Regions from separate parts of the Microbacterium tumbae genome, predicted to be linked through region 3. Evidence: predicted binding sites of a transcription regulator. Region 3 holds the regulator's gene; each other region holds the start of a gene.
The links. The regulator HrcA, encoded in region 3, represses chaperone genes, less so after heat shock. The targets are predictions, from matches to a motif close to TTNGCACTCGNNNNNNNCGAGTGCNAA.
Positions count from the first base shown of each region.

Region 1 (4,905 bases), on a different contig from region 3:
CCGGCAGTGCGGAGCACGTCGCCGATCGCATGCGATATGTCGCCGACGCGCGCACCGGGACCCGCCGCTGCGATCCCCGCGTCCAGAGCCCGTTCGGTCGCCTCGATCATCGCGATGCTCTCCTGCGGGCGCGTCTCGCCGACGACGAAGCTGATCGCGGCGTCGGCGGCGATCCCGTTCAGCGACACGGCGAGGTCGAGCGTCAGCAGATCGCCGTCGGCCAGGAGGTAGTCGCGGGGCATGCCGTGCAGCACGGCATCGTTGACGGCGGTGCAGATCCAGTGGCCGAAGGGGCCGCGTCCGAAGGACGGCGCATAGTCGACGTAGCACGACTCGGCGCCGGCGTCCAGGATCATCCGCCGCGTCCAGCGATCGATGTCGAGGAGGTTCACGCCGACGGCGCTGCGCTCCTTCATGGCCTGCAGGATGTCGGCGACGAGCGCGCCGGCGTCCCGTGCTCGGGCGAGTTCGTCGCGGGTGAGGATCTCGATCATGGGCGCTCTCCGGATTCCGATAACTATCCCGGTAATACTATCCCGGTAATAGAATGGGCTCATGATGGTCCGGATGCCGCTGAGCGCCGCCGAGGTGGAGCGAGGGGTGCGCCTGGGCGGCGTGCTCCGCCGCGCCAGAGGCGAGCGCTCAATGCTCGCCGTCGCGCTCGACGCCGGGATCTCCCCCGAGACGCTCCGCAAGATCGAGTCGGGTCGCGTCGCGACGCCGGCGTTCTCGACGATCGCCGCCATCACCGACGTGCTCGGCCTCTCCCTCGACGCGATCTGGGCCGAGATCGGCGCGGATTCCGAAACCGGGCCGCGCGCAGGCCGCCTGGCGTCGTAGCCCGGGCCGACCGCGCATCGGACGGCGCGCCGTCGGAGACGTTCGGTCAGGCCTGGAGCACCGAATCGAGAAGTCCGGGGAAGCGGGCATCCAGATCCTCCCGGCGCAGCGTGAGCATGCGCCGACGACCGTTCGGCTCGTTGCGGATGACGCCCGCCTCGCGGAGCACCTTCATGAAATGAGACTTCGTCGACTTCGGCAGGTTCGGATCGGTGGCGTGACAGGCGGCCATGTCGAGCGGACCGTCGACGAGCTGACGCGCGATCGCGAGCCGCTCCGGATCGCTGAGCGCGAAGAGCACGTCCGTGAGCTGGATCTCGGAGCGCTCCGGATGCGGGAGATCGACGACGCCTGGCATGGTTCGAGAATAGTTGAACAATCGCGGGAAGACGAGTACGCTCCGATAGTTCGAATATTCTCGAACCGAGAAGGAGCCGCCCATGACCACCACCCAGCCGATCCGCACCCCGGCAGCGGTGGCGTCTCCCTCGGGCCTCGAGCCCCCGGCCCGCCGCCGATTCGGCTTCGCGCTTGCCGTGGTCGCGCAGATCGTCATGATGGTGGGAGCGAGCGCGCCGTCGCCCTTCTATCCCGTGCTCGCGCAGGACATCGGCTTCGACGCGATCGTGATCAGCGGGGTGTTCGCGGTCTACGCGATCGCGCTGCTGCTGACCCTGCTCACCGCCGGCTCCCTCTCGGACCACGTCGGCAGGCGTCCGGTCGCGATCGCCGGATTCGTGCTGCTCGCAGCGAGCATGCTGCTCTTCTGGCATGCGGATGCGGTCGGCACCCTGTTCCTCGCCCGCATCCTGCAGGGCGTCGCGAGCGGACTGCTCATCTCGGCGCTGTCGGCCACCGTGCTCGACTTCGCGCCCACCGGACGCCAGAGCACGGCCGCCCTGTGGAACGCACTGAGCCCCGGGATCGGGCTCGCACTGGGCGCGCTCGTGTCCGGCATCGTGCTCGATGCCGCCCGGGATGCGCTGCTCGACGTGTTCGCGCCGTTGACGGCGGCGTATGTCGTGCTCGCCCTGCTGTTCCTGCTCGTGCCGGAGACCGCCCCGCGCAGAGCGGGCGCGTGGGGATCGCTGAGCTTCCGGCTGTCGATCCCCGTGGGGATCCGCTCCGATTTCTGGCGTGCCGCGCCGGCGGTGATCGCCGGCTGGGCGACCGGCGGGCTCTTCCTGTCCCTGGGCGCGAACATCGTGCGCGGCGAGCTCGGCGGGACCGATCACCTCTGGCAGGGATTCGCCGTCGCGGTTCTCGCCGGGACCGGCGCGATCACGGCCTTCGCGATGCGCCGGCGATCGCCGCGCACGAGCGTGGTCTTCGGCACGGCGGCCTTGGCCGTGGGGACGACGCTATCGCTGCTCGCTCTCGCGATCGGATCGCTGCCGTTCTATCTCACGGCGACGGCGGTGACGGGCATGGGCTTCGGCACGGTGTTCTCCGGCGTGGTGGCGTCGCTCGCGCCGAGGATCCCCGCGACCGAGCGCGCGGACGCGTTCGCCGCGATCTACCTGCTCGCCTACCTCGCCTTCGGGGTGCCGACCGTGCTGGCGGGCGTGCTCGTCGGCGTCGCCGGGCTGGGAGCGGTGTGCGTCGGCTACGGCATCGTGGTGATCCTGCTGGCGCTGGTGGCGCTGGTGCTGCGCGTGCGCCGGGCGGACTGAGCGCGGTCGGCGCGCACCGGGGATTCCTGTCGATGGACACGAGCGGGCCCCGGGGAGTCCGTGAGGATTCCCCGGGGCCCGCTCACCCCGATCACGACACGGTGATCAGACGGTCTCGCCGACCTCCAGCGCCGGGGCCTGATCGAGATCGGTCGCGATCTCGATCTTGCGCGGCTTGGCCTGCTCGCTCACCGGGATCATCACGCTGAGCACGCCGTTGCGGTAGCTCGCGGAGATCTGCTCGGTGTCGATGCCCTGGCCGAGGCTGAGCTGGCGCAGGAAGCTGCCGGCGGCGCGCTCGCGGGTGATCCACTTCACGCCCTCGCCCGCGGAGAGCGTCCTCTCGGCGCGGATCGTCAGCAGCTGACCGTCCACGTCGATGTCGACCGAGCCGGGATCGATGCCGGGCAGATCTGCGGCGAGGACGTAGTGGTCGCCCTCGCGGTAGAGGTCCATCGGCATCTGCCGGGGTCCGCGTCGGCCTCCGTCGAAGAAGCTGTTCGCGAGTCGCTCCATCTCACGGAGCGGATCATAGGTTGCCATCTCGTCTCCTTTCGCGGGGATCGGAATCGCGTCCGATCCGGGTCTTGATAGTTGAGCCCTATCGACTCAACTACAGATAGATTAGCACTCTCATTACGAGAGTGCTAATGCTTTTCCCGCGAGGATCCCGGCATTCCCACACCTCGATGCGGTCAGGCGGTCTATCCGGTCAGGCGGGTCGGGTGCTCTCGCGGACGAGGAGCCGGTGCGGCGCGACGACCTCCGTCGCGGGGAGGTCCGGATCGTCGATCCGCGCGATGATCCGCCGGACCGCCTCGCGGGCGATGAAGGGGGTGTCCAGCGAGATCGTGCTGAGCGAGGGACGGGCGAATCTGCCCTCCTCGACGTCGTCGATGCCGATCACCGCGACGTCCTCCGGCACCTGCAGCCCCGCGTCGAAGACGGCGCGCATCGCGCCGATCGCCGCCACCCTCCCGCCTTACGGGCTTGCGGTCGCATCCCGTCGACGAGACGAACAGGTTCAAGGACATCGAGATCATCCTTCCGGTACTGGACGTGGGCCCGACGGATCGGACCCGTCACCCGTCAGAGCCGCTTGTGCGCGGCAGCACCTGCGTCGTCGCCCAACGCGGTTCCCCTGACGCCCGGAACACCCTCACGATCGGAGCATCCGACGTCGATAGCGATACTGCACCTAGCGCTCACACGACCGCAATCCGACTTCGCAGCAACCTTTCCCATCGAAAAGGGATACCCGGGAAGAACCGGTCCAGCACATCCGAGCGTGAGCAAGTCGATAGGCTCTCCGCGCGCAACGACTTGTGCACCGTCCCCGCAGGATGTCGCGGCAAGATCATCGGGGCGGAGGAATGAGGATCCCCGACTCTGCAAAGAACTCGACAGGGACCGCTACCCAGGCTTCGTCCTTCAAGTCGTACCCGAAATGCGCCGCGATCTCGCGCTCGTCTGTCCAGGTGCCAACGAGCACGATGAGCCCGTGATCGTCCCGAAGCTCCTTCTTTGCCTCGCGAGCTCGCTTCATGGGATCCTTAAGCCCCGCCCCTACTATTGCGATGGATCCCCTCGGGATCACCACTGCGGGCTTCGCTCGAAAGAGAGCAACCAAGCGGCGCCGGAGCCCTCCGTTGCCGAAAACAAGCTCCAGCTCTGAAGACGACAGGTCGCGAAGGGGTTCAGGCGGTAGCGAAGTCTCGGCGACCACTGTCAGGGCATATCTACGAATCGCCTCAGCGCGAGGTGACCGCTTCAGATCTCGATTCCCCTTACCGCCCGTTAACCAAGCACGATGCGTGCGCATTAGCTTGACTTCAAACGTATGCTTGCGCGCATCGATCCTCACAAGCAACGTCACGGCGCATTGCCCCTCACGCGGGATCATCCATGTATTTCGGACAGTTCCTTTGATCTCGACGGCAACGCCCGAGATGTTCGTGTCCAGTGGCGGTTCCTTCTTGAGGCCCAACTGACTGATGATGTGATATTGCAATTTAGTGCCCACAGACGAACGCTCGTCTGAATCGACTGCTGGATCCATGAGATCAAAACGCCAAGTGCGAGCTCCATCGAGCACATACTTCACCGCTTCATCGACCGCCACGCGCAATAAGTTCTCAACGGGCATCGCACGAAGCCACGAATACACCGTCATCAGCTCTTGATCGTCGATCGGATCCAGGATCAGATGCGAAGGCGGCTGGCCTCCTTTGCGTTCGTCAGGCTGACAAACACCGCCGGGGTCCATCACCGAACGAGCAAGGTCATCGATCATGTGAGCTAGCTCACGCGGTTGCGGTGTCGTTCGAAGAAATCGTGCCTACGATGATCCGCCTGTCCAGTGAATCCCTTGAACTCCCCGAGCGAATATCGT
Region 1 is NZ_BAAGWV010000001.1:1,283,116-1,288,020, reverse strand. It holds gene map (type I methionyl aminopeptidase) at 1-494, opposite strand, end outside; gene ACYVGQ_RS05965 (helix-turn-helix domain-containing protein) at 559-840, shown strand; gene ACYVGQ_RS05960 (ArsR/SmtB family transcription factor) at 887-1,198, opposite strand; gene ACYVGQ_RS05955 (MFS transporter) at 1,281-2,513, shown strand; gene ACYVGQ_RS05950 (Hsp20/alpha crystallin family protein) at 2,619-3,056, opposite strand; gene ACYVGQ_RS05945 (substrate-binding domain-containing protein) at 3,226-3,486, opposite strand; gene ACYVGQ_RS05940 (NaeI family type II restriction endonuclease) at 3,871-4,806, opposite strand; gene ACYVGQ_RS05935 (DNA cytosine methyltransferase) at 4,812-4,905, opposite strand, start outside.
Region 1: ACYVGQ_RS05950 (Hsp20/alpha crystallin family protein) is a predicted target of HrcA. The motif match lies at 3,138-3,164, and genes of this name have one in related genera.

Region 2 (4,905 bases), on a different contig from region 3:
GCGGTCGTAGTCGCTATCGGTGTTCTCGATCTCGCGACGGATCTGCGTCACGCGACCCTCGATCTGCGCGGTGTCGCCCGCACCCTCGACGATCGTGGTCTCGTCCTTGGTGACGATGACCTTGCGCGCACGGCCGAGCAGGTCGAGGGTGGCGTTCTCGAGCTTGAGACCGACCTCCTCGGTGATGACCTGTCCGCCCGTGAGGATCGCGATGTCCTGCAGCTGCGCCTTGCGACGGTCGCCGAAGCCGGGCGCCTTGACGGCGACGGACTTGAAGATGCCGCGGATCTTGTTCAGCACCAGGGTCGCGAGAGCCTCGCCCTCGACGTCCTCGGCGATGATGACGAGCTCCTTGCCGTCCTGGATCACCTTGTCGACGACGGGCAGAAGGTCCTTGATGTTGGAGATCTTCTGGTTCGCGATGAGGATGTAGGGCTCCTCGAACACGGCCTCCTGGCGGTCGGGGTCCGTGACGAAGTAGGGGTTGATGTAGCCCTTGTCGAAGCGCATGCCCTCGGTGAGCTCGAGCTCGGTGCCGAAGGTCTGCGACTCCTCGACGGTGACGACGCCCTCCTTGCCGACCTTGTCGATGGCCTCGGCGATCAGCTCGCCGATCTCGGAGTCGGCGGCGGAGATGGAGGCGGTCGCCGCGATCTCCTCCTTGGACTCGATCTCCTTCGCGCTGGAGAGCAGCTCGGCCGTGATGGCGGAGACGGCCTTCTCGATGCCGCGCTTGAGCGAGATCGGGTCGGCGCCGGCCGCGACGTTGCGCAGGCCTTCGCGGACCAGAGCCTGTGCCAGCACGGTCGCGGTGGTGGTTCCGTCGCCCGCGACGTCGTCGGTCTTCTTCGCGACCTCCTTGACGAGCTCCGCGCCGATCTTCTCGTACGGGTCGTCCAGCTCGATCTCCTTGGCGATCGACACACCGTCGTTCGTGATGGTGGGGGCGCCCCACTTCTTCTCGAGCACGACGTTGCGACCACGCGGGCCGAGGGTCACCTTGACAGCGTCGGCGAGGATGTTCAGGCCGCGCTCGAGGCCGCGGCGGGCCTCCTCATCGAAAGCGATGATCTTTGCCATGAGTTTTGTCGTCCCTCCTGGACGTATACGTTCGGTTTAGCACTCAGAGCAATCGAGTGCTAACGCCCATTCTGGCACTCGACCCCATCGAGTGCAAGCCGCGTACGCTCAGGGAGGAACGGCGGATCGGCGCGAGCGGATCGCGCGAGACGGCTACTCCGCCGGAGCGACGGTCGAGCGGTCGACGCCGATCACGACCGTCAGCTGGGCGCCCTCGGTGTTGTTCAGGTCGGCGTAGAAGTCGCTCTGCTCGACGAGCGCGCCTCCGATGAGGTTCGCCAGGCCCAGCGCCGCCTCCTCGTCCGCCTCCGCCACGTAGTAGACGGTGGTCTCGGGGAAGTCGTCCGCCGAGCCGTCGACGGCGAACACGATGTCCGCATTCCATCCCGCGTTGACCAGCGTGTCCCGCATGGCGTCGTCCAGGGCCTCATCCGGCGACGCGTTCAGGATCATCACCGAGTAGGCCGTGTCCACCACGCCGGTGTCCTCCGGCAGCGGAGCCGCGCTCTGCTGCGACTCGGGGAACAGGGAGATGCGGTCCATCACGACGAGGGTTCCGAAGATGCCGACGACGAGCAGGACGAGCGCGGCGACAGCCGCCCAGAGCAGCACCATCCAGCCGTTGCTGCCGGGATTCTCGGCGCGGTGCGCGCCGACTCGACCGGACGTGCGGGGGACATCGTCGAAACGATCACGAGCGGGCTTGGACACCCCTCGATGCTAGGGCATGCGCTCTGGGATCCTCGCGGACGACGCTCAGGATGCGACGGACGCGAGCCCGCTCTCAGCCGACGAAGCCCTGCATCCGAGCGGTCCGCCGCGCTCCCCGCGCATCGCGGATGCGGCGCAGCCGGCGCACCAGCAGGGGGTCGTGCTCGAGCGCCTGCTCGGTGTCGATGAGCCGCCAGAGCAGCTGGTAGTACCGTGCCGGGCTCATCCCGAGCCGATCGCGGATCGCCTCCTCCTTGGAGCCGCTGTGCCGAGGCCAGGAGACCTCCAGCGCGAGGATCGCGCGGTCGCGGTCCGTCAGATCTCCGAGCATGTCCGAAGCATACGTCCGCACGCCCGGATCAGGCCCGCGCCACTCCCGGCTCGCTCATAGCCAGGACGCGCCACGGGATGCGAGAACGCGAGAGAATGGGAGGGACTCAGGAGGTCCCATGTCCTACAGCGTGAACAAGTCCGACGCCGAGTGGCGCACCGAGCTCGGCGATGAGCAGTACGCCGTGCTCCGTCAGTCCGCCACCGAGCGCGCCTGGACCGGCGAGCTGCTCGACGAGAAGCGCGCCGGCCTGTACACCTGCGGCGCCTGCGGCGTCGAGCTCTTCAAGAGCGGCACGAAGTTCGACTCCGGCTGCGGCTGGCCGAGCTTCTACGAGTCGATCCGCCCGGAGGCGGTCGAACTCATCGAGGACCGCTCCCTCGGGATGGTGCGCACCGAGGTGCGCTGCGCGAACTGCGGCTCGCATCTCGGCCACGTCTTCCCCGACGGCTTCGGCACCCCGACCGGAGACCGCTACTGCATGAACTCGCTCGCGCTGAACTTCACACCCGAGGCCCCGCAGGCGTGAGCGCGCTCGACGCCGTCCGCGCCAGGCAGTCCTGGTCGAAGGTCACGGAGGACGCCCCGACCAGGGAGGACCTGCTCCCCCTTGTCGCCGCTGCCGGACGCGTCGCGGATCACTCGTCCCTGCGCCCCTGGCGTCTGATCGAGCTGCGCGGCGACGACCGTGAGGTCCTTGGCAGGGCGATCGCGAAGGCGAACGGCGACAAGGACCCGTCGTCGAAGCCCCTGCGCGCTCCGCTGCTGATCGCCGTGGTGGCCAGCTACCGCAAGAGCGACAAGGTCCCGCGCTGGGAGCAGGAGGCCGTCGCTTCCGGTGTCGCGCACACCCTGAGCCTGCTCCTCGACGAGGCGGGCTGGGGCGTCATCTGGCGCACCGGCGGATATACGCGCGCGAAGGCCGTCGCCAAGGCGCACGGGCTGAAGAAGAACGAGGAGCTGCTGGGCTGGCTCTACGTCGGCGGCAAGCCCGCGAAGAGCCCGGGGCGGCGCAAGCCCGTGGATGCTGCGCAGCTGCTCACCCGGATGCCCCCGCGAGAGTAGTCGTCCCCGCCGCCGGCCGCAGGTGGCCCGAACGGCCGACTCCTCGCGCCCGAGGCGACGAAACGGGCCCCCTCCCCGCGCCGGGTCGCAAGCCGGACGTGGGCGGGTGGCCCGATTGGCCGCGTCACGACCAGCAAGGCGACGACACGAGACACCAGCCGACGAGCACGGGCCGGACGGAGCGCAGCGGCGATGGTCAACGCCGACGCCGCACCAGCGCGACGAGCACGGATGCCATGGCGACCGAGACCATGGCGACGAGCTGCCACGTCGCCGGGCCCGCCTCCGTCGGCCAGATCGTGTCGATGACGACCGCCGTCACGAGCTGTCCGAGCACGGATCCCAGTCCGAGCAGCAGCACCCCCGTGTGCGCGACGAGGAACGCGCCGAGGAAGATGTAGGTCACGCCGAGGAGACCGCCGAGGTACAGCCAGGGCTCGGCGGGCAGCGACTCCGGCATCCCTCGGACGAGGATGCTCGCCGTCGCGGCGAGCGCGAGCACGATCGTCCCGACGATGAAGCTCGTCATCGTCGCGATCATCGGAGAGCCGACCCGCTGCGCGAGCCTGCCGTTCGCGGCCTGCTGCCAGGCGATGCCCACGCCGGCGGCGAAGGGCAGCAGAAGCATCCACAGCGGCGTGCCGGCGAGCACGTCGCCTCCCAGCGAGATGCCCGCGGCGACGAGGGCGAGGGCTCCGCCTGCGACCCGGCCCATGGTCACGGCGACGACCCCTGCCGGTCCGAATCCGATGCGGTCCAGCACGAGGCCGTGCACGGTCTGGCCGGCGACGACCCCGACGGTGAACAGCGAGACGCCGAGCACCGCGGCCGTGAACCCCTGCGTGGAGACGGTGAGGGCGCCGCAGGCGCCGCCGAGCAGCATCCACGGCGGGATGCGGCGGCCTCGGATGCTGTGCAGGAGGCGGACCATCCCCGACCGGCCCGAGGGAAGCGACACCACGATCAGCGCGAGCACGAGCGTGCCAACGGCGAAGGACACCAGCCCGGCCGCGACACCGTCGTCCAGGCGCGCGCCGAGGACGCCGTTGATGCGCGCCTGCACCGCGGTCATGACCCCGATGAGGACGGCGCCGCCGAGGGCGATCGGAGCGGGCAGCGTACGATTGGCGGGCACTCGTGCACCCTATCCGAGCCCGGTGGCACGCTCTGACACCCGGCATGTCCGTGTCCGGGACTACTCTTGCGGCATGTGCGCAAGCTACGGCCTCGATCCCCGCTTCACGGACGCCGAGCTGCTCGCCGAAGTGGATGCCGAGGTCCTCGAGGGCCTGCGGGAGTGGGCGGCGCGGAATGCCGGGGAGACCCTCCGGCCGACCGGCAGGAACCTGCGCAACCTCAATCCGCTGCTCGTCTCCCGCGACGGCGATGCCGCGCGGGAGGCCGCCTGGTGGGGCTATCTGGTGAACGGCGAGCCAGCGAGGTTCCCCTCCATCAACACGCGCTCCGAACGCCTGCAGGAGCAGGCGGGCGGGGCGAGGATGCATGCGATCGTTCCTGCGACCGGCTGGTTCGAGCTCCAGAAGCCCGATCGCGTCTGGCACGAGTTCGGCCTGGAGGAGGGCACGCTGTTCGGCATGGCGGCCGTCGCCCGGCGGGCGCGCATGTCCGACGGCGGATGGATCACCTGCTACTCGGTGGTGATGCGCCCGGCTCCGGCTCATCTCGTCGGACTCCACGACCGGATGCCGGTGCTCATC
Region 2 is NZ_BAAGWV010000004.1:402,371-407,275, forward strand. It holds gene groL (chaperonin GroEL) at 1-1,080, opposite strand, end outside; gene ACYVGQ_RS16870 (LytR C-terminal domain-containing protein) at 1,234-1,791, opposite strand; gene ACYVGQ_RS16875 (DUF3263 domain-containing protein) at 1,865-2,122, opposite strand; gene msrB (peptide-methionine (R)-S-oxide reductase MsrB) at 2,241-2,651, shown strand; gene ACYVGQ_RS16885 (nitroreductase family protein) at 2,648-3,187, shown strand; gene ACYVGQ_RS16890 (DMT family transporter) at 3,384-4,322, opposite strand; gene ACYVGQ_RS16895 (SOS response-associated peptidase family protein) at 4,396-4,905, shown strand, end outside.
Region 2: groL (chaperonin GroEL) is a predicted target of HrcA. The motif match lies at 1,117-1,143, and genes of this name have one in related genera.

Region 3 (4,905 bases):
CCGCTGTACGCGACGCCCGTCTGATGGCCGGTCCTCTTCCCGTCGGCGATCCGGCGCCGATCGACGGCCGCCTGCCCGCGGACCTGGAGCCGGATGCGTCCACTCCGTTCTCCGCCTACCTGCACATCCCGTTCTGCCGCGTGAGATGCGGATACTGCGATTTCAACACGTACACCTCCGGCGAGCTGCGCGGTGCGCGGCAGGAGGACTACGCCGAAACGCTCGCGGCCGAGATCGCGCTCGCCCAAGCCGTGCTGTCGGATGCCGGCGCGCTGCGCCCGATGGACACGGTGTTCTTCGGCGGCGGAACGCCGACGCTGCTCCCGGCCGGCGACCTCGCGAGGATGATGGACGCCGCCGTCTCGGCCTTCGGGCTCCGTGACGGCGCAGAGGTCACGGTCGAGGCGAACCCGGACACCGTCACGCCGGAGGTCGCAAGAACGCTGGCCGTCGCCGGGGTGACCCGGCTGTCGATCGGGATGCAGTCGGCGGTGCCGCACGTGCTCGCCGCCCTGGACCGCACGCATCGTCCGGAGAACGTGCGCACGGCGGTCGACGCCGCCAGGGATGCCGGGCTCGCGGTGAGCGTCGATCTGATCTACGGGGCGCCGGGGGAGACGCTCTCCGACTGGGAGACGTCGCTGGACGCCGCGCTGGCCTTGGAGTCCGACCACATCTCGGCGTACGCGCTGATCATCGAGGACGGCACGAAGCTCGCCAGGCAGATCCGGCGCGGCGAGGTGCCGACGCCGGACGACGATGTGCAGGCGGACATGTACGAGCTCGCCGACGCGAAGCTCGCCGCGGGCGGCTTCGACTGGTACGAGGTGAGCAACTGGGCGCGCGGCATCGCACAGCGCTCGCGTCACAACCTGGCCTACTGGCGGGGGAGCGACTGGTGGGGCTTCGGGCCCGGCGCGCACAGTCACGTGGCAGGGCTGCGCTGGTGGAATGTGAAGCATCCCGCGGCGTACGCGCAGCGCCTGGCGGCGGGGGAGTCGCCCGCCGCGGGCACCGAACGGCCGGACGCCGAGTCGCGGATGCTGGAGCGTGTGCTGCTGCTGAGCCGGATCCGCGAGGGCATCGCCGTGGCCGAGCTCCCGGTGGGCAACAGGACGCGGGTGGCAGGACTCATCGCCGACGGGCTCGTGGATGCCGCGGCCGCCGTGCGGGGCCGGGTCCAGCTCACGCTGAAGGGGCGGCTGCTCGCCGACGCGGTGGTCAGAGAGCTCACCGACTGAACGGCCGGCCGCGTCCGTTCGGAGCGGGAACGCGCGCGGCGGGTAGAATTGGCACTCGGAAGCACGGAGTGCCAGGCGGGAGGGAGCGGACATGGTCACGGAACGCGGACTCCAGGTGCTGCGCGCCATCGTGCAGGACTACGTCGAGACCCACGAGCCGGTCGGCAGCAAGTCGATCGTCGATCGTCATTCCTTCGGCGTGTCCGCAGCCACGATCCGCAACGACATGGCCCTGCTCGAGGACGAGGAGCTCATCACCGCGCCGCACACGTCGTCGGGGCGGGTGCCGACGGACAAGGGCTATCGGGTGTTCGTCGACCACCTCGCCCAGATCCGCCCCCTCTCCGGTGCGCAGCGCAGCGCGATCGAGACGTTCCTCGCCGATCCGGCCGATCTCGACGATCTCATGGCGCGAACGGTCCGCGTGCTCACACAGCTGACCGGTCAGGTCGCTCTGGCCCAGTACCCCTCCTTCGCCCGGGCGCGGCTGACGCACCTGGAGCTCGTCGCGCTCGCACCGAACCGCATGCTCGTCGTGCTCGTGACCGACGCGGGCGGCGTGTCGCAGCGCATCGCGATGCTCCCCGCCGACCTGGACGAGGCGGAGGTCGCCGTGCTCCGCGCCAGGCTCCTGACCCTCGTCACGGGTCGCGCGGTCGGCGACGCCCGTGAGCGCGTGGCCCAGCTCGCGAATCCCTCCCCGCCCGTCAAGACCGAGGTCGCGCTCTCCGTCCTGGCCGGCGTGATCGCCGAGGAGCTGGACGAGTTCCGGCAGGAGAGACTGGTCATGGCGGGCGCCGCGACGCTCGCCCGCCGGGAGCAGGACTTCCGCGGCAGCATCCATCCGCTCCTCGAGGCGATCGAGGAGCAGGTCACGCTGCTGCGGCTGATGAACGAGATGGTGACGGACGAGCACGGGCTCGCCGCCAGCATCGGCACGGAGAACGCGTCGTTCGGCCTCGGCGAGGCGTCGATCGTCGCGAGCAACTACGCCACCCCCAGCGGGATGGCGCGGGTCGGCGTGATGGGCCCGACCCGGATGGACTATCCGAGCAACCTGGCAGCGGCGCGGGCGGTCGCCCGCTATCTGTCGCGGCTGCTCGACGAAGACGAGAGGTGAAAGTGGCGGACCACTACGAGGTCCTCGGGGTGGCGCGTGATGCGTCGCAGGACGAGATCAAGAAGGCATATCGCAAGCTGGCGCGTCAGCTGCACCCGGACGTCAATCCCGGGGACGACGCCTCGGAGCGGTTCAAGCTCGTGACGCACGCCTATGACGTGCTCAGCGATGAGGACTCGCGCCGTCGCTACGACATGGGCGGGGACGAGAACGGCGGGTTCGGCGGTGGGTTCGGCGGGTTCGGCGACATCTTCGAGACCTTCTTCGGAGCCGCGGGCGGCGGACGCAGCGCACGACCGCGTTCGCGCCGCGAGCGCGGTCAGGATGCGCTCGTGCGCGTCTCCCTCGATCTCGGCGACGTCGTGTTCGGCGCGCACCGCGACCTCGAGGTCGACACGGCGGTGCTGTGCGAGACCTGCAAGGGGTCCTGTTGCCAGGAGGGCACCTCGCCGGTCACCTGCGACATCTGCGGCGGCAGCGGGCATGTGCAGCGTCAGGTGCGCAGCCTGCTCGGCAACGTGGTCACCTCGCAGCCCTGCGGCACGTGCGAGGGCTACGGCACCACGATCCCCTACCCCTGTGCGACCTGCGCGGGTCAGGGGCGCGTGCGCTCCCGCCGCACGGTCTCGCTGGACATCCCGGCCGGCGTGGAGACGGGGCTCCGGCTGCAGCTCCCCGGCTCCGGCGAGGTCGGCAGGGCCGGAGGCCCCAACGGCGACCTGTACGTCGAGGTCACCGTCAACGCGCATCCGACGTACAGCCGCGAAGGCGACGATCTGCTCGCGACCCTCGAGGTGGCGATGACGGATGCCGTGCTCGGCACCGAGACCACGATCGAGGGGGTCGACGGGCCCGTGGAGCTGGAGATCCGTCCCGGCGTGCAGTCGGGCGATGTGCTGACGATCAAGGGGCGCGGCGTCACTCCGCTGCGCGGCTCTCAGCGCGGCGACCTGCGCGTCGGCGTGCAGGTCGTGACGCCGACCAGGCTGGACTCGGCCCAGCGCAGGATCATCGAGGACTTCGCCAAGAAGGCTAAGGCTCCTGCCCCTCAGCTCGCGCAGTTCCAGCAGGGGCTGTTCCACAAGCTGCGCGACCGCTTCCGCGGGCACTGAGACATGGTGCTGCACTTCGTCGTCGAGTCCGCCTCCGATGCCGGGCCGGGCGATGTCGTGACGCTGAGCGGCGCGGAGGCGAAGCATGCCGCGGTCGTCCGGCGCGTCCGCGCCGGGGAGGCCGTGACGATCGGCGACGGCGCAGGGGTCTGGCTGGACGGCTCTGTGATCGAAGCCTCGCCTTCGCGCGTCGACGTCGAGGTGTCGGTACGCACGGAGGTGCCGCGGCCCTCGCCGAGGCTCGTCCTGATCCAGGCGCTCGCGAAGGGCGACAGGGACGAGCTCGCCGTGCAGGCGTCCTGCGAGCTCGGCGTCGACGAGATCGTGCCATGGCAGGCCGCCCGCAGCGTGTCGCGCTGGGAGGGGCCGAAGGCGGCGAAGGGGCGGGATCGCTGGAGGACGATCGTGCGCGAGGCGGCGAAGCAGGCGCATCGGGCGTGGATCCCCGAGGTCGCCTCCGTCGCGACGACGGGCGAGGTCGTACAGCGTGCCGGCGCGCAGCGCGTGCTGGTGCTGGATCCGGTCGCCGAGACCCGGTTGTCGTCCGTCGTGCCGGACGGCCGCGATCTCGTGCTCGTCGTCGGCCCCGAGGGCGGGATCGCCCCGGAGGAGCTCGAGCGGCTCACGGCTGCGGGGGCGGAGCGGGTCAGGCTCGGCGACACCGTGCTGCGCACTTCGACGGCCGGCCCCGCGGCGATCGCGGTGCTGTCGACCGTGCTCGGGCGCTGGTAGCGGTTCGCTCAGATGGACCCGGTGCTGCGCCCCTTCGCAGGCGGGGCCGCTCAGACGAGCATCACCCGGGTCGGCGGCATGTCGGCGTAGACGCGCCCCAAGGGGCTGGTCCATTCGATGATGCCGCCCGCGAGCTGCCGGGCGCTCCAGCGATCGTCGTCGCGGAGATCCGGATGCTTGAGCGGATGATGCCCGGTGCAGAACATCGCCAGATTCTCGAGGTCGGTGGTTCCGCCCTTCGCATGATCCCGGTTGTGATCGCCCTGACTGCGGTGCAGCGGCGCCCGGCATCCAGGGAAACGGCAATGCTGATCCCTCGCCCGCAGGAACCGCTTCATATTGGCGGTAGGGGTATAGCTGTCCGTAGCGGTGACCATGCCTCGATGATCGAGGAAGAGACGGTCGAGGCTGGGAGCGAGTCCCGCGAGCGTTCGTACCCAATCCGGTTCCACCGGTCCGATGCCGTCCAGCTCGGCGGGGCGCTCATCGATGCCCGCGAGGGTCCTCGCCCCGATCGTCACCTGCACCCTCGCGCGGAGCGACTCCAGGCCGCTGCGGGAACTCGTCGTCGGGTCGGCGCACAGCAGCATATCGGCGAGGAGATCGGCACGGAGCTGATCCAGCGTGCGCTCATCGAGTTCCTGCGCGCCGATGGCGCCGTCCGGCACGCTCCTGCCCAACACATGCAGACGCTGAGGAT
Region 3 is NZ_BAAGWV010000002.1:280,272-285,176, forward strand. It holds gene ACYVGQ_RS08575 (DUF1990 family protein) at 1-24, shown strand, start outside; gene hemW (radical SAM family heme chaperone HemW) at 24-1,241, shown strand; gene hrcA (heat-inducible transcriptional repressor HrcA) at 1,333-2,361, shown strand; gene dnaJ (molecular chaperone DnaJ) at 2,364-3,473, shown strand; gene ACYVGQ_RS08595 (16S rRNA (uracil(1498)-N(3))-methyltransferase) at 3,477-4,205, shown strand; gene ACYVGQ_RS08600 (HNH endonuclease signature motif containing protein) at 4,256-4,905, opposite strand, start outside.

Region 4 (4,905 bases), on a different contig from region 3:
ATCGGCGGAGGCGCCGGATGGGGGATCGCCCAGGCGGTCTCGAGCGGACCCTCGATCGAGCTGAGCGCGCAGCAGCGGGCATGGGAGGAGTCGATCGCCGCGGCGGGCGACTACGACCCCGGCTCGCTGCGGGTGGCGGGTCTCCAGGACACCATCCCCGTCGACGGGCTCGATCCGGAGGGCTTCGTGGCCTGGACGGCGACCGAGGACGGCGGAGAGCAGACCTGCCTGATCATCGCCGGACCGAGCGGGTCCGCGGAGACCTGCGACGAGACCTATGTCGCCCAGACGCGCTCGTTGACGGTCTCTCAGCGCGAGGATTGGGGCGCAGGGCGCGCGTGGGTCACCGCCGCGACCGGCTTCCTCACCGCGGACGGCGATCTCGCTGCGCGGTTCTACAACTATCAGCTGTCGGCCCCTTCCTCGGCCAGTGCCGACGCCGAGGCCGAGACGATGGCGGCGGAGGCGATCGCCGCCGAGCTCTTCCCCGAGGAGCTCGACCTCGTGGGCTATGACGAGGACCACTCGATCTGGCTTGCGACGACCCGCGCGGGGGAGACCTGTCTGGTCGTTGTCGGGATGCCGGACTGCATGTCGACCGAGGACGCGGAGCGGGACGGCTTGAGCGTCGGATCGGTGACGTCCGCCGCACCCGACGCGGAAGAGATGCAGATCACCTACAGGGTGACGTTCCTGCCGGACGGCTCCCCGTTCCTCACGATCATCAGGGAGCCCTTCGTCTCGGACACGGTCGAGGTCGGCGACCCGGGCGACGAATGAGCGACCCCCGACGGATTCTGAGCCCGGTCCGCGCTCAGACCCGGTCCGTGAGAAGCGCGAGCCGCCGCTCGCCGATCCGGGTGAGGATCAGCGTCGCCGTCTCGCTGCCCGCGAGCTTCAGCTTCCTGCGGAACGCGGCGGGGTCGATGTCGACGCCGCGCTTCTTGATCTCGACCGCGCCGATCCCGTTCGCGCGCAACGCGGCGCTGATCGCCTTCGGGTTCAGCGGAAGGGTCTCGCGTACGCGGAACGACTGCACGAAGGGACTCGTCACGGCCTCATCGCCGCTGAGATAGGCGATGTGCTCGTCCAGCATCCCGGCGTCCAGGCTCCTGGCGACGTCCCCGATCAGCCGGGCGCGGATCACCGCCCCGTCCGGCTCGTGCACGAAGGCGCCGAGCGGGCGCACGCCGGCGTCCGGAGCATCCGCTCCCGCCGTCAGCTCGTGCGGGCGCTCGCCGCGGATCACCAGCGCGGCCCGGCGCACCCCTTCGCGGGCCAGCGCCCCCGACCACAGCACGAGCTCGACGACGCTCCCGTCGACGCTCACCCACTGCGCCTCCGCATCGGCGGGGAGCGCATCGCGGTCGTGCCCCGGCCCCAGCTTGATCCCGGTCGGCATACGGCTCGCGAGATCGAACGCCCAGTCCAGGGAGGGGGAGTAGTCGGATGCCGTCACACGCCGGGTCTCGCCGTGACCCGCGGTGCGGCGGGCCGGATCGAGCCAGACCGCCGTGTCGCTTTGTCGGAGATGTGCGGCATCTTCGGATGCTTCCGCAGATTCCCTCCGAGCCTGATGCACATCTCCGGGGGGTGCGTCGGCGGGGGCTGCGCCGGCGAGGGATGCCGGGGTCGGCCCTGCGGCATCGAGGATCGTGTCCGCGGCATCCTCGGCCGTGCGGTGCAGCACCGTCGCGTCCGCGCCGAAGGGAGCCAGGTTGTAGGCCGCGATCGCGGCGGTGACCTCGTCCGCATCCACGGCGGTGACGCGAAGCCCGGCCCCGGCGAAGGCGAGCGCGTCGCCGCCGATACCGCAGCCGAGATCCGCGACGTGGGCGATGCCTGCCGCCCGCATCCGCCCGGCGTGACGAGCCGCCACGCCGAGCCTGGTCGCCTGTTCGAGTCCGGCCTGCGTGAACAGCATCCGCTCGGCGAACCCGCCGAACTTCGCCGCCGCCCTCGTGCGCAGGCGCGCCTGGCCGACGACGGCCGAGACGAGTTCAGGGGAATGCCCAGCCGCGCGCAACCGGGACACGGCGCGTGCGACATCCGCGGTGGAGTCGATGCGCCCCGTCTCGTCGAGGAGGCGCAGCCCCTCGGGGGTGAGCAGTTCGGCGAGCTCGGTCATCTGCACCGTTTCAGCCTAGGGAGTGTTTCCGCCGAGCGCTTACGACTGGCACTCGCATTGCGTGAGTGCCAGCGGTGCGCCTACACTGGGATTAGCACTCTCGGGTTGAGAGTGCGAACGAGTCTTTCGTGTCAGCGTCAAGAAAGAAGAGGTAGACCGTGTCGGTTTCCATCAAGCCGCTCGAGGACCGCATCGTCATCAAGCAGGTCGAGGCCGAGCAGACCACCGCGAGTGGCCTGGTCATCCCTGACACCGCCAAGGAGAAGCCCCAGGAGGGCGAGGTCGTGGCCGTCGGCCCCGGCCGCATCGATGACAACGGCAACCGCGTCCCGCTCGACGTCGCCGTCGGCGACCGCGTCCTGTACAGCAAGTACGGCGGCACCGAGGTGAAGTTCGGCGCCGATGAGTTCCTCGTGCTCTCGGCGCGCGACGTCCTCGCGGTCGTCGTCCGCTGAGTCCAGCGCCACGGCAGGGCCCGGATGCTTCGGCATCCGGGCCCTCGTGCATTCCGGCGGACCCCGCTCTCCGCGGAATCCGCTGACACTCGTCGGTCGAGAGCACGGATGTCGGCCGGGAACGGCCGGATCGACCGACATCCGTACTCTCGACCGACATCCGTCGCCCCGGCCGACGGGTGCCTCCGACGGCACGGACCGACGCTCGGCAGAGCGGGGTGCGGAACCGGGAATAGAGTTGTCCGGTGAGCCCCGATCCGAGACAGCGCGACGAGAGGAGCGCCGGTCTCCTCTACGCCGTCGGCGCCTATCTGATCTGGGGTGTCCTCCCGCTCTACTTCCTGCTGCTCGCCCCCACCGGCGCCTGGGAGGTCGTGGCGTGGCGGGTGCTGTTCTCCCTCGCGTTCTGCGTGATCCTGCTCGCCGTCGTCCGCGGATGGCGCGCGCTCTGGGCGATCGCGCGACAGCCGCGACTGCTCGGCCTCACCGCGCTCGCCGGGCTCCTCATCTACGTGAACTGGCAGGCGTTCCTCATCGGCACGCTCGGGGACCGCGTCGTCGAGACCTCGCTCGGATACTTCATCAACCCCATCATGACGGTGCTGCTCGGCGTCTTCGTCCTCCACGAGCGCATCAGGACGCTGCAGTGGGCGGCGATCGGCATCGCGGCGATCGCCGTCGTCGTGATCATCGCCGTATACGGCGAGTTCCCCTGGATCGCGCTCACCCTCGCGCTCTCCTTCGGCTTCTACGGGCTCATCAAGAAGCAGATCGGCCCCGCGGTGGACGCCGTCAGCGGGCTCGCGCTGGAGTCGCTCTGGCTCGTCCCCATCGCGGTGGTGCAGCTCATCGTCGTCGGCACGAGCACCGGCATCACGTTCGCAGCCGAGGGGACGTGGCACGCTGTGCTCCTGTGCTTCGTCGGGATCGCCACCGCAGTGCCGCTGCTGCTGTTCGCCGCGGGAACGCGCCGGATCAACCTCACCGTCATCGGGATGATCCAGTTCGTCACCCCGATCATGCAGTTCCTCACCGGCGTGCTCGTGCTGCACGAGCCGATGCCGGCCGAGCGCTGGATCGGGTTCATCCTGGTCTGGATCGCGGTGTCCGTGTTCGTCGCAGACCTGCTCCTGGCCGCGAGGCGCCGCCGCAGGACGAACGTCGCGGAGCCGGTGCGAGCGGCGTCATCGGCGTGAAACAAGATCGTTAGCGCACCGATACCCGCGGCTGCGCGGCCCGCCCATAGGGTTAGAACACCCGGACGCGGTGTCCCCACGTCCGCTGTTTCAAAGGAGCAATATGAACGTTCTGCAGGGTTCGCGCCCCAAGCTGCTGGCAGGAATCGCGCTGCTGGGAGCCACGGCGCTCGTCATCGCTGGGTGCAGCACCACCTCCGCACCGGAGTCGTCGGAGGAGCCGTCGAACGACCGTCCCGCCGACGTCGACCTGACGCTCCAGCTCGGCTCGCTCCTGCCCTCGACCGGATCGCTGGCGTTCCTCGGCGCTCCCATGGAGGCCGGCGTGCAGCTCGCCGTCGCGCAGATCAATGAGGCGGATGCCGGCATCACCGTCGAGCTCACCAGCGAGGACGAGGGCGACCTGGACAACAAGGCCTACGAGACCTCGATCACCAACCTCCAGAACGCGGGCATCACCGCGATGGTGGGCGCGGCATCCTCCAGCGTCACGAAGCTGATCCTCGACGGCAACGCCGGTGCGGGCATCCTCACCGTGTCGCCGTCGAACACCTCCGCAGAGTTCACGGGCATCAACGACCTGTACTTCCGGACGGCTCCGAGCGACAACCTCCAGGGCGAGGTCCTCGGAAACCAGATCGCCGAGGACGGCCACAAGACGCTCGGCATCATCTACCAGAACGACCCCTACGGCACGGGACTGTTCGAGGCGATCAAGTCGACCTTCGAAGGCACCGGCGGCGAGGTCGTCGCCGACGCTTCGTTCAACCAGGGCGACGGGCAGTTCAACGCGCAGGTGGAGACGATCGCGGCGGAGAACCCGGATGCGGTCGCCGTCGTCTCGTACGACCAGTTCGCGACCATCGCCCCGCTGCTGGGCAACGCGGGCATCGACACGGGCGCGCTGTACCTCGTCGACGGAAACCTGAAGGACTGGCCGGACCTCCCCGTCAGCCTCGAGGGCTCCAAGGGAACCCGCGCCGGTGCCGAGCTGCCCGATGACTTCATCGACCAGCTGAACGAGGTCTGGACGGCCGAGGGCAACGACCCGATCGACGCTCTGACCTACTCGGCAGAGGCCTATGACGCGGCCACGCTCATCGCGCTGGCGGCGCTGAAGGCCGTC
Region 4 is NZ_BAAGWV010000003.1:214,099-219,003, forward strand. It holds gene ACYVGQ_RS12875 (hypothetical protein) at 1-780, shown strand, start outside; gene ACYVGQ_RS12880 (class I SAM-dependent methyltransferase) at 815-2,128, opposite strand; gene groES (co-chaperone GroES) at 2,287-2,583, shown strand; gene rarD (EamA family transporter RarD) at 2,829-3,779, shown strand; gene ACYVGQ_RS12895 (ABC transporter substrate-binding protein) at 3,883-4,905, shown strand, end outside.
Region 4: groES (co-chaperone GroES) is a predicted target of HrcA. The motif match lies at 2,174-2,200, and genes of this name have one in related genera.